Regions from separate parts of the Desulfuribacillus alkaliarsenatis genome, predicted to be linked through region 1. Evidence: riboswitches for the same ligand, from Rfam matches in the RefSeq annotation. Region 1 holds a riboswitch; the other holds the start of a gene.
The links. A riboswitch is a leader RNA that binds a small molecule or an ion and turns the genes downstream of it on or off. The one in region 1 is predicted to bind molybdenum cofactor.
Positions count from the first base shown of each region.

Region 2: linked by a shared signal. The riboswitch ahead of modA (molybdate ABC transporter substrate-binding protein) and the one ahead of moaA (GTP 3',8-cyclase MoaA) in region 1 are both predicted to bind molybdenum cofactor.

Region 1 is NZ_MIJE01000022.1:5,839-11,312, reverse strand. Features, by position in the region: gene moaC (cyclic pyranopterin monophosphate synthase MoaC) at 1-380, opposite strand, end outside; gene moaA (GTP 3',8-cyclase MoaA) at 408-1,391, opposite strand; molybdenum cofactor riboswitch at 1,475-1,590, opposite strand; gene mobA (molybdenum cofactor guanylyltransferase) at 1,661-2,251, opposite strand; gene fdhD (formate dehydrogenase accessory sulfurtransferase FdhD) at 2,312-3,202, opposite strand; gene BHF68_RS15230 (hypothetical protein) at 3,288-3,497, opposite strand; gene BHF68_RS07375 (5-formyltetrahydrofolate cyclo-ligase) at 3,566-4,147, opposite strand; gene BHF68_RS07370 (ABC-F family ATP-binding cassette domain-containing protein) at 4,226-5,474, shown strand, end outside.
Region 2 is NZ_MIJE01000034.1:135,326-140,799, forward strand. Features, by position in the region: gene fdnG (formate dehydrogenase-N subunit alpha) at 1-226, shown strand, start outside; gene BHF68_RS13475 (formate dehydrogenase accessory protein FdhE) at 252-1,124, shown strand; gene BHF68_RS13480 (aminotransferase class V-fold PLP-dependent enzyme) at 1,148-2,314, shown strand; gene BHF68_RS13485 (4Fe-4S dicluster domain-containing protein) at 2,365-3,177, shown strand; gene BHF68_RS13490 (formate dehydrogenase subunit gamma) at 3,177-3,866, shown strand; gene BHF68_RS13495 (hypothetical protein) at 3,955-4,188, opposite strand; molybdenum cofactor riboswitch at 4,354-4,530, shown strand; gene modA (molybdate ABC transporter substrate-binding protein) at 4,621-5,457, shown strand.

The sequences.
Region 1 (5,474 bases):
TCATAAATAGTCAATGCTGTAACTGATGCTGCCGTTAGTGCTTCCATCTCTACTCCCGTTACACCTAGAGTACTTACCGTCGCTTCCAGGTATATGGTGTTTTCTATTTTATCTGTATCAAAGGATATATCTACACTTGTTAAAGCTAATGGGTGACACATTGGTATAAGATCTGATGTCTTCTTTGCAGCCATAACCCCTGCAACCTGTGCTACTGCAAGAACATCTCCCTTTGCTATTTTACCTTCTTTAATGCGCGCTAGGGTTTCTGGTTTCATGATGACTTTGCCACTGACTGTAGCTGTGCGTTTAGTAGTTTTCTTCTCGGAAACGTCTACCATCTTTGCTCTACCCTGCTCGTTAAAATGCGTTAATTCCATTATTTATCCCCTTTCCAGCTATAAACTTTATCCACCAATTTGCGACATTTTTCGAACTGTTCTTTTCTCTCCCTGCAGCTCCTCTGTCATTTGGTGCTTTTCCTCTTTTAAATTTAATACATCTCTAAATACATTATCTAACTGCTGTTCGTCATGGATATACGGGCGAATATCAACCTCTTTCTGCCAGAATAAACAAGGCTTAAGCTTACCATCTGCCGTTAAGCGCAAACGGTTACAACTTGAACAAAAATGCTGACTTACTGGGTGGATAATACCAACTGTACCTGCTGCACCTGCAAGCTTAAATACACTCGCTGGCCCATTACCTTTAACACCTACTACGTCGATAACTGGAGCTATTGATTCGGCAATTTTACGGACTTCTTCAAGCGGAAAATAACCGTCCTTCCAAACTAACGAATCTCCAATTGGCATATATTCTATAAAACGCATTTGAATTGGTGTATCAATAGTCCAACGGATAAAGTCTGCTATTTCATCGTCATTAAAGCCTTTGATAACGACAGCATTCACCTTCACTGGTTCTAAACCTCTATCGATTGCCGCTTCAACGCCTTTTAATACCTTATCAAGGTCACCACCCCGTGTCAGCTCACGGAATTTATCAGCGTTTAATGAATCTAGGCTTATGTTTACGCGATTTAAGCCTGCGGCTTGTAGGTCATCAATACGCTCTGCTAGGTGGATAGCATTAGTAGTCATCGCTATATCTTCAATACCCTCTACCTGCGAAATCATAAAAATCAATTTTTCTAAATCCTTGCGTACTAGTGGCTCTCCGCCCGTTAAGCGGATTTTTCTAACCCCTAAACTTGCTGCAACTTTTACGACAGAAAGAATTTCCTCAAAGCTTAGAATATTGACATGATTTAGGGCTTTTACCCCTTCCTCGGGCATGCAATATTGACAACGCAGATTACATCTGTCAGTTACGGCAATTCTCATGTAGTCATGCTTACGACCAAACTTATCGATTAATGCAGTCATGAGAATACTCCTCTCTATTTCTATTAAGTACAAAAACTAAGTAATAAGTACAAAAAAAGATACCCAAAGGATATACGGGTATCTTACTTACATCCGTATCTCCTTTCCAATGGGGAGGCTATACCGTTTCCAGTATAACCCTATCGGCAAATTTACCGTAGTAAACCTTAGGCAAAAGAGCTCGGAGACATGCAGTTATGATATTTATTTTACAATAGGATTACAATAAAAACAAGCATGTTTCTAATTCTGTTCATATTATTCACTAGTTATTTGGTGCTAGCCAGTGCCGCGTTGTACTCTTCAGGGGTGTTCATGTTCATAAACATTTCTTGCTCTTTTGTAGGAATTTCTATTATTTTACTAGTGACATAATCAACTAAGGAACTAATTCGCAGATTATTACTAGTTAGCATTTGTTCAATCTGGCTACGGCAGCTTTTGTGATAAATCGCATGTAAGGGCTGCAGTCTACCATCAGCTGTACGGGCAATTATTAGCTCATTTTTTGAGTCTAACTGATTTTTTGCAAAGCTTAGAAAACACTCTGGATTAGCAAGGGGCATATCGCAGGCGATTACTAGATTGTAGTCCATATCCGTTTCACCTAAGGCAGCGTGAATTCCACTTAGTGGACCTAATTGCTTGATTTCGTCTGTGATAATTGTAGCCTTTGGCATTTTATTAAGTAAGCTTCTATATGAATCGGGCTTATTAGTAACTAGAATCACCCTTTGACAAAGGGGTGCAATTTTTTCATACAAGCGTTCTACCGTTGTTTTACCATCAAGCATAAGCAAACCCTTATCTTGTCCCATCCGTTTACTTAAACCGCCAGATAATATAACTCCATTAAGCATATTAGCACCTCATATTAACTCTATTATACCTTTCGTTATGACTGATTCGTATTCTCTTTCCTATTCCTCTTTATCTTCTACTTGTTTATTAATCTCGTCAAGGATACTTTCTTTAATTTTTATTGAATCGTGGTCAGTTACATGTACATCTGTAAGCCTCCAACCGTTAGCATAGATGTTGAAACGGCGGCCACGCACAAATCCCACTAGGGTTAGGCCAAGTTCTCTAGCCAAGCGTACAGAAAGGGTAGTTGGAGCTGATTTTGAAATAATCATTGGAATATCTAATTTAGCAACCTTCAAAAGTATTTCTGAAGAAACTCGTCCACTTGTAACTAACACTTTGTTCTCAATATTAATATTATGCTTTACACAATGGCCGACAATTTTATCTACTGCATTATGCCTGCCTATATCTTCATGATAAACGACCATTCCTGTCGGATCACACAGTGAGGACGCGTGATTACCACCAGTTTCCTTGAACATCATTGAGTTCTGTTGTAGCTCCGTCATAAGAGACGTTACTTGTTCAGAGGTGATATCTAGAGGGCGCTCTATTTTATTCGCGCGCATGGAGTCAAGTACGTTGTAAAAAATTGTACCTTTTCCGCAACCAGAAGTAATTGTCCGCTTTGCAAACAACTTCTCCGTCAATGCTTTTTTCTTTTTTGTTTTGACATAAATAAGTCCTTTTTCTGAGTCCAGCTCGACAGAGGCTATATCGTCATAAGAGCGAATCATACCCTCAGAATTTAAAAAACCAATAGCTAATTCCTCTAAATAGGTCGGTGTACACAACAGTGTTACTAACTCCTGGTCATTAAAAAAGATGGTAACAGGGTATTCTACTGCTAGCTGGTCATCAAACGGATCTGGTTCCTCTCCGTCCTTAATGCGAATTACTTCAAGCTCTTCCGTCTTGTCCAACTTTAACTCTTTAATATTCATTGCTTTTCCCCCTAGTATAAGTGCCTATTCTATCTTAAATCTTTATTATAAATTTCTATGTGTTATTAAAAGCTAGAAGCACGACTTACGTCGCGCTCACAGCCCTATCATATCCGCTAATTGTCCGTCCATTCAGTTGCTGCCTCTGTAAACATTTAGTACACACTAAAATTATTTGTGAACCTTCAGATACTTCAACACGAATTCTGTATAATCGAACCTTAAGTGTTTGACGCGTGATATAGCTTGATGACGTTTTGCCAGCTCGTTGACAAACCTGACAGGACTTTTTCATTACATTTCCCTGCCCCCCTATATTTGAAGTTATAACATTCATATGCAGGGGTTATTTTGTCTAATAACCTACAAAAAATATTTAGCTTGTATAAATTCTTTATCCGTAATAATCAATGGAATACGCTTGTCATGATCCTCCATCGGTATTTTCATAACCAACTGCTCATCATATGCGATACCAATGACCTGAGCATTAGGAGTGCGCTCGAAAAAGCGGTCATAATAACCTGCACCATAACCAATCCTACCACCATGTCGGTCAAATGCTAGTCCAGGTACAATAATTATATCTATGGTGTCGAGATCTACGTATCTGATAGCTTCCTTCTTAGGCTCAAGAACACCAAAGGTGCCAGGTTCAAGCTCATCAAAGCTATACAATAGAGACGGATTTAGTTGTCTATTTTTAGGTTTACATACAGGAATAACAACATCAATATTTTTTGACCACAGATACTCAATAAACTGCCTTGTTTGAACCTCTTCTTGAAAGTCAACATAGACCATTATGCGCTTCGCAGCGTTAACTTCATCAAGATTTACAAGATTCTTAAAAATTTGTTGAGATTTTTTTTCGCGCAAATCTTTTTTTATCTTTTTCCGTTTCAAGAGCATTTCATTTCTTAGATTACGCTTTTCTAGTCTCATCAACAAAACCACCTTTTGTTTGCAAATAAACTTTGATATGATTACTATCGAATATATCTTTTTTAAGAGGTGTTACCCTTGATTATTCTACAAACGATTAATATAAGTAAGTCTTACGGTGTTACACCTATTTTAACCAAAGTTTGCTTACAAGTTCAAGCTAAAGATAAAATTGGTGTCGTCGGTCCTAATGGAGCAGGTAAATCGACACTTCTAAAAATTATAGCTGGCAAGCTTCCTGCAGATAGTGGAGAAGTGCAAATAACCAAAGGAAAAGTATTATGCTATTTAGCTCAGGATAGTGGCTTAGACTCGCGTCTTACTATTTGGGATGAGATGCTATCTGTATTTGCTACTTTACACGAGCAGGAGCAGCGACTTCGACAACTTGAAATAGAAATGGGCAAGTGTACTGATGACCCAGAGGCTTTAGAATCCATAATGGCGGAATACAGCGAGCTTCAGGAAGCCTTTGAACGGTCAGGTGGACACAAGCTTGAAGCAGATATCCGTAACGTACTTGCTGGTTTAGGTTTTTCAGATATTAACTATAAAGAAATGACTATAAACCAATGTAGCGGTGGTCAGAAGACGAGACTTGCTTTAGCAAAAATATTATTGTCCCAGCCTGATATTATTTTACTCGATGAGCCTACTAACTATCTCGATATCGATGCCTTAACGTGGTTAGAACAGTTTATTAAAGACTTCCCAGGTGCACTTATGGTTGTTTCCCATGACCGTTATTTCCTAGATTCATTTATCAATGTAGTGTATGAAATAGATAACAACAAAGGAACAGCTTATCCTGGCACTTATCACTATTATCTTTCTACAAAAGAACAGCGATTATTAGAGCAGGAGCAATTATACCTAAAGCAGCACGAAGAAATAGCAAAAACGCAAGAATTTATACAAAAAAACATTGCACGAGCCTCTACATCAGCACGAGCTAAAAGTCGACGCAAGCAGCTTGAAAATATGGAGCTGCTAGATTCACCAACTAAACAAAACGAAACTTTTTTCTCTTTTCGCGCTAAAAAGCGCACTGGAAACATAGTCTTAGATATAAAAAACTTGGGTATCACTTTTGACTCATCAGCTGGTTATCTATTTGTAGGCTTAAACTTACAGATAGAGCGAGGAGAACGCATAGCTATCATCGGGCCAAATGGTACTGGCAAGTCTACGCTACTAAAGCTTATTGCCGAACAACTAAAACCTACAGCAGGTGAAATAACACATGGTAGTAACGTACAAATCGGATACTACGACCAGGAACAGGCTGATTTAACCAAAACAAATACCGTCTTCGAAGAAGTGCATG
Region 2 (5,474 bases), on a different contig from region 1:
CTGGTCGGCTCGTGGAGAAGTCCAGGCAAAAGCGATGGTGACACATAGAATTAAAACACTGATGATTAATGGAAAAGAAGTAGAAACGGTTTGGATGCCTTATAACTGGGGTTACAAAGGTTTAAGTCAAGCAGCTAGTACCAATATGGTAACGATTGATGCTGGCGACCCGAACACATGGATCCAAGAAACAAAGGCATGTTTAATTAATTTACGAAAAGTATAACAACATGATGCAAAGGTGGTAAAACATGAGTCAAGTACTAAGCGCTATAGAAAAGTGGGTAGAGAAACACCCTTATCTCGATGAAATTGCCAATCTACAAAAAGTAATGGTAGCTACTTTAGAAGAGGCAACTCATGCTGAAAGTATGCTAACAGGTGCGATGTTCGAGAGCAAAGAGATGGAATCGGAGCTAAAAAGAGGGATTCCCGCTTTAAAAACAATCAGTATCAACGATGCAGAAGTAGAAGCGACAGTGGTTCTAGTACGTACGATAGCAGAAGCATTGTCATCGTCTAGCTTGCCTACTAAGATGAATGAGCAATGTAAAAAAATTCATGCTATTGCGTCAGAAGAACCAGAGATTATGGGTGGGCTCATCAAGCAAGTGCTAACTGAAAACGAAGTCGATTTGGAAGAGCTAACGCTTGCCAGTGTTGACCGAGGAGTACTCATGTACGTAATTTGGAATGCCCTGAGTCATGTTTTACATCCGATAAAAACTATAATAGATGAAAAGTTACAAACTAGTAGCTTAAAATGGAATAAAGAATATTGTCCAGTTTGTGGACAATTGCCTGGGATGGCACAATTAGTTCGTACTAGTAAAGGTCGGGAACGCAATCTTGTATGTGGTTGTTGCCAAATGCAATGGAGATATAAGCGTATGGGATGTCCTTATTGTAAGAATGACAAACAGAAAACCCTAAATATTATTGAACTTGAAGGTGTAAAGAATTTGCGTATTGACACTTGTGACAAATGCAAAGGGTATATTAAAACGTACACAGATGAAGGAAATGAACAAGTAATATTAAGTGATTGGTCTACGTTGCATTTAGATTTGGTAGGCAAGAATAACGGCTATCAGCGATTTGGATATCAATTATACGGGATATAGTACGAGAAGCAAAGGAGATAGAAATGATCTATTTAGATAATGCTGCAACAAGTTATCCGAAACCAGAAATGGTAAATGAGAGAGTGATTCATTGGCTAGAAACGGGTTCAGGATCTCCGGGTAGATCGACTCCCACCTCGTTAACGAAAGCTGATAGCAGAGTTCTGCAGGTACGTAAACAATTGACGAATTTTTTTGGAATTCGTGATGAATACCGAATCGTATTCACCTATAGCGCAACAGATGCATTGAATTTAGGGATAAAAGGGTTTGTCGAACTAGGAGATCATGTGATTATATCTGCAATTGAGCATAATTCAGTGCTCCGACCGTTACGTCACTTAGAGCAGGCGGGTACAATTTCGCTTACGATTGTCCCGTGTGATTCTTTAGGCTATATTGATCAGCACAAGCTTTGGGAAGCGTTTACACCGAAAACACGTTTGGTAGTGTTGAATCATGCATCAAATGTGACAGGGGCTGTACAACCTGTTGCAGATATTGGTGAAGAAGTTCGTAAACGAGGAGCTTATCTATTGCTAGATGCTGCACAGACGGCGGGTGTATTGCCACTAAAGATGGATGAATTATATGTAGACATGATTGTTTGTGCAGGACATAAAGGATTATTTGGACTACCAGGCACGGGATTACTGGTGATTGGTAGCCGCATTGAAAAACTACTATCATACCGACAGGGTGGTACGGGTTATAATTCGGAATCAGAATACCAGCCTGTGAATTGGCCAGAAAAATATGAGGCAGGTACGATGAATATACCAGGTATTGTATCCTTAGGTGCAGGTATTGAATTTATAGAGCAGCAGGGAATTGAGCAGATTGCTCAGCGTGAACACCAGCATTTAGAAAGGTTATGGGAGTCGTTTTTTCAAGTGCCAAAGATTCAGTTATATGGACCAGAACCCCATATGCCGCGAGTAGCTGTGTTGTCCTTGAATATAGAAGGTTGGGAACCAGATGATCTGGCCGATATACTTCAACACAACTACAAAATTCAAGTGCGCTCAGGACTGCAATGTTCTCCGTTAGCTCATAAGACAATAGGAACCCATCCAGAGGGTACAGTAAGAATAAGTCCAGGATTTTTTAACACGGATGATGATATAGAAAACCTAGTGGATGCTATCAAAAAAGTGGCAGCCACGCAAGTAGATTGGATGTTATTCTAAGTAAAATCAATTAAAAGTTACGTGCTGTATATCACGAGAGGAGGAACGATATGGAAATCACAATGTTTCATGATGTGTCAAAATGTACTGCGTGTAGAGCATGTTCGGTAGCATGCAAACAGTGGAAAGATTTGCCGGCTGAAATTACACCATTTACTGGTGAATACCAGTCACACACAGACTTGAGTCCAAAAACGTATAACGTATTAAGAATGAGTGAAAGAATGGAAGGAAGTGTATTTCACTGGGACTTCTTGAAGTTTCAGTGTATGCACTGTGGGGATGCAGCTTGCGTCAAAGCTTGTCCCAAGGAAGCCCTTACGAAATCTAGTAATGGGGTAATATCTTTAAATGAGGATAAATGTGTAGGATGTGGCTATTGCGCCCAGTATTGCCCGTTTGGAGTTCCGAAAATTGATGAAGGTGCTGAGAAGACAACAAAATGTAATCTTTGTGAAGACAGAATAGCACAAGGTATGACACCATCATGTGCACAAACTTGTACAGCTGATGCGATTTATTATGGATTAAAAGAAAATATGATTGCAATGGCAGAAGCGAGGGTGCAAGAATTAAGAAAAACTAATCCAAATGCGCAAACCTATGGCATTAACGAAACAGGTGTCGGAGGAACGCATATGATTTATGTACTAGAAACCTCCCCAGAAAACTACGGTTTGCCTGTTAACCCAGTTGTACCAACATCCTTATCAGTAATGAAGGATATAGTACAGCCTTTAGGTAAGGTAGCATTAGGTGGAGCATTGGCGGCTGTATTGACGAGTTTTGTGTTAACAAGAGGTAAAGATCCACATCATGATCACGACATAGCAGAAGATGGCAAGAAAGGAGTCGATGTATAATGGCGAAAGAGACACCTATGGTCAAGGATGGTAAAATATATCGTTTTACTAAGACTGCTCGTGTTACACATTGGGTTTATGTAATATCTTATGCAGTGTTATTCTTTACAGGGCTACTTTTGTTTAGTAACGCCTTTGATTTCATAGCACCATTGTTTGGTGGTTTTGAGAACGCCCAATTGCTTCATCGAATCTTTGCTGTTGTTTTTATTTTACCAGTTGTGATATTTATACTTTTTGACCCTAAAAGTTTTTTCGGCTGGTTAAAGGACTGTTTTACGTGGACAAAAGACGACTTTGGCTTTTTCCCATCTTTTGTAAAAGAACTATTCGGTATTGATGCAAAAACTCCGCCACAAGGATTCATTAATGCAGGGGAAAAAGTAAATTCTCTAATGACTATTACGTTTTCAACACTGTTGATATTATCAGGTTTTGTCATGTGGTTCTCTGGAAGCTTTAGCCAAGTGCTAGTACAATGGGCGATTGTAATTCATAGTGGATCGGCTGCGTTATTAACTGCAGTAGCTATCGTGCATATCTATTTAGGGACATTGCATCCAGGCTCTAAGGCAGCATTCACAGGGATGATTAATGGTTATGTAGATGCAAAATTTGCCAAAAGTCACCATGCTAAATGGTATGATAAGGTAATGGAAGAAGAGTCGAAGAAGACAAAGACAATATAATTGGTACTATAAAACATAGTTTTTAAAAGAAAGCTGTATTCGTAGGGTTGCCTCGAATACAGCTTTCTTTGGTTATAAAATATAAGTATTAGAGCTTTTCTAGTGCAAGTTCAATCTCTTTCTTTATTGCTTTGGCATCTGTATGATTGTGCCACTTGATAAAACCGTAGGACAGGATTTCTTGTTCATCCTTCCAAATTTCAATCTGTGCATTATGACCCGCTTCAATATACTTAACGATCGCGCGATCGATATGCTCTGTAACTATGATTGTTTGCAAAGCCTCGCCAAATCCAACGGGTGCATAGACTACGTAGACCATTAACTTACCTCCTCACTTTCTGACAATTAATAAAATGCAACTAACCATAACATATCTATCATAACATTATGTCATTTATGACGCCATTGGTTTATAATGAAATATTGCATTGATAGACAAATGAGGGTGATTGACGGACAAGATTGCTAGTAGTATATTAAATGTAAAACATCAATTGTCCGAACCTACTTGCCTACGTTGCATTATGCAATATGGAAGTAAGGTCGTTGTTTGAAGAAGCGATGGTGAAGCAGGTAGTCACGAGATTTCTTTGAAGCAGCCAGGGTATAATAGGAAACAATTATGCCTTCCCATTGTATAAGGACGATGGTTATATTTTCATTAATATAATCACTGTTCCATTGGGGCAGTGATTTTTTATTTCATACGAAATGTCTTTATTAAGGGATAGTGTTGCTGAGGGAGATTGCTATGCGAAGAATATCGAATCGTTTGAAAAGGGGTATAGTTTTATTTCTTGTTTCACCTATTATAGTAATAGGTATACTCATAGGTTGTTCTGAGCGGAACCATGAAACAGAGGGACTAGAGGGGCTGCCAGTGCCAGTAGAGGGACGTTCGATTACCGTCTCAGCCGCTTCTAGCTTGAAGGATGCGATGAACGCTATTCAAGCAGCTTATGTTAAGCATAACCCGGAGCTTAACATTATTATTAATATGGGATCATCAGGTCAGCTCCAGCAGCAAATTGAACAAGGAGCACCTGTCGATATATTTATCTCTGCAGCCCAAAGGCAGATGAATGCGCTAGCAGACAAAGGGTTTATTGTTACGGATTCTCGTGTCAACCTAGTACGTAATGAAATTGTTGTGATTGCACATAAGGATGCAAACATGGTTACGAGCTTTGAAGACTTAGCTTCTCCACAGGTTCGATTTATTGGTATTGGTAATCCAGAGTCTGTACCAGCAGGGAGCTATGCGAAAGAAGCACTTGAAACAATGGAACTGTGGGATTCTTTAAAGGACAAGCTCGTTCACACATTGAATGTTCGGCAGGTTCTATCGTATATAGAACTCGGAAATGCCGATGCGGGAATAGTATACCACTCCGATGCACTACTATCAGAACGAATTAAGGTAGTTGCAGTCGCTCCAGAAACCAGCCATTCGCCAATTCTTTATCCAGCAGCCTTGATTCAAAGTAGTAGAAATAATCAGCATGCTAGCCAGTTCCTGGAGTTTTTACAAAGCGATGAAGCGAAGGAAATTTTCCAGCAATACGGCTTTCAAACGGTTAACGAATAAAAGATGCACAATAGAGA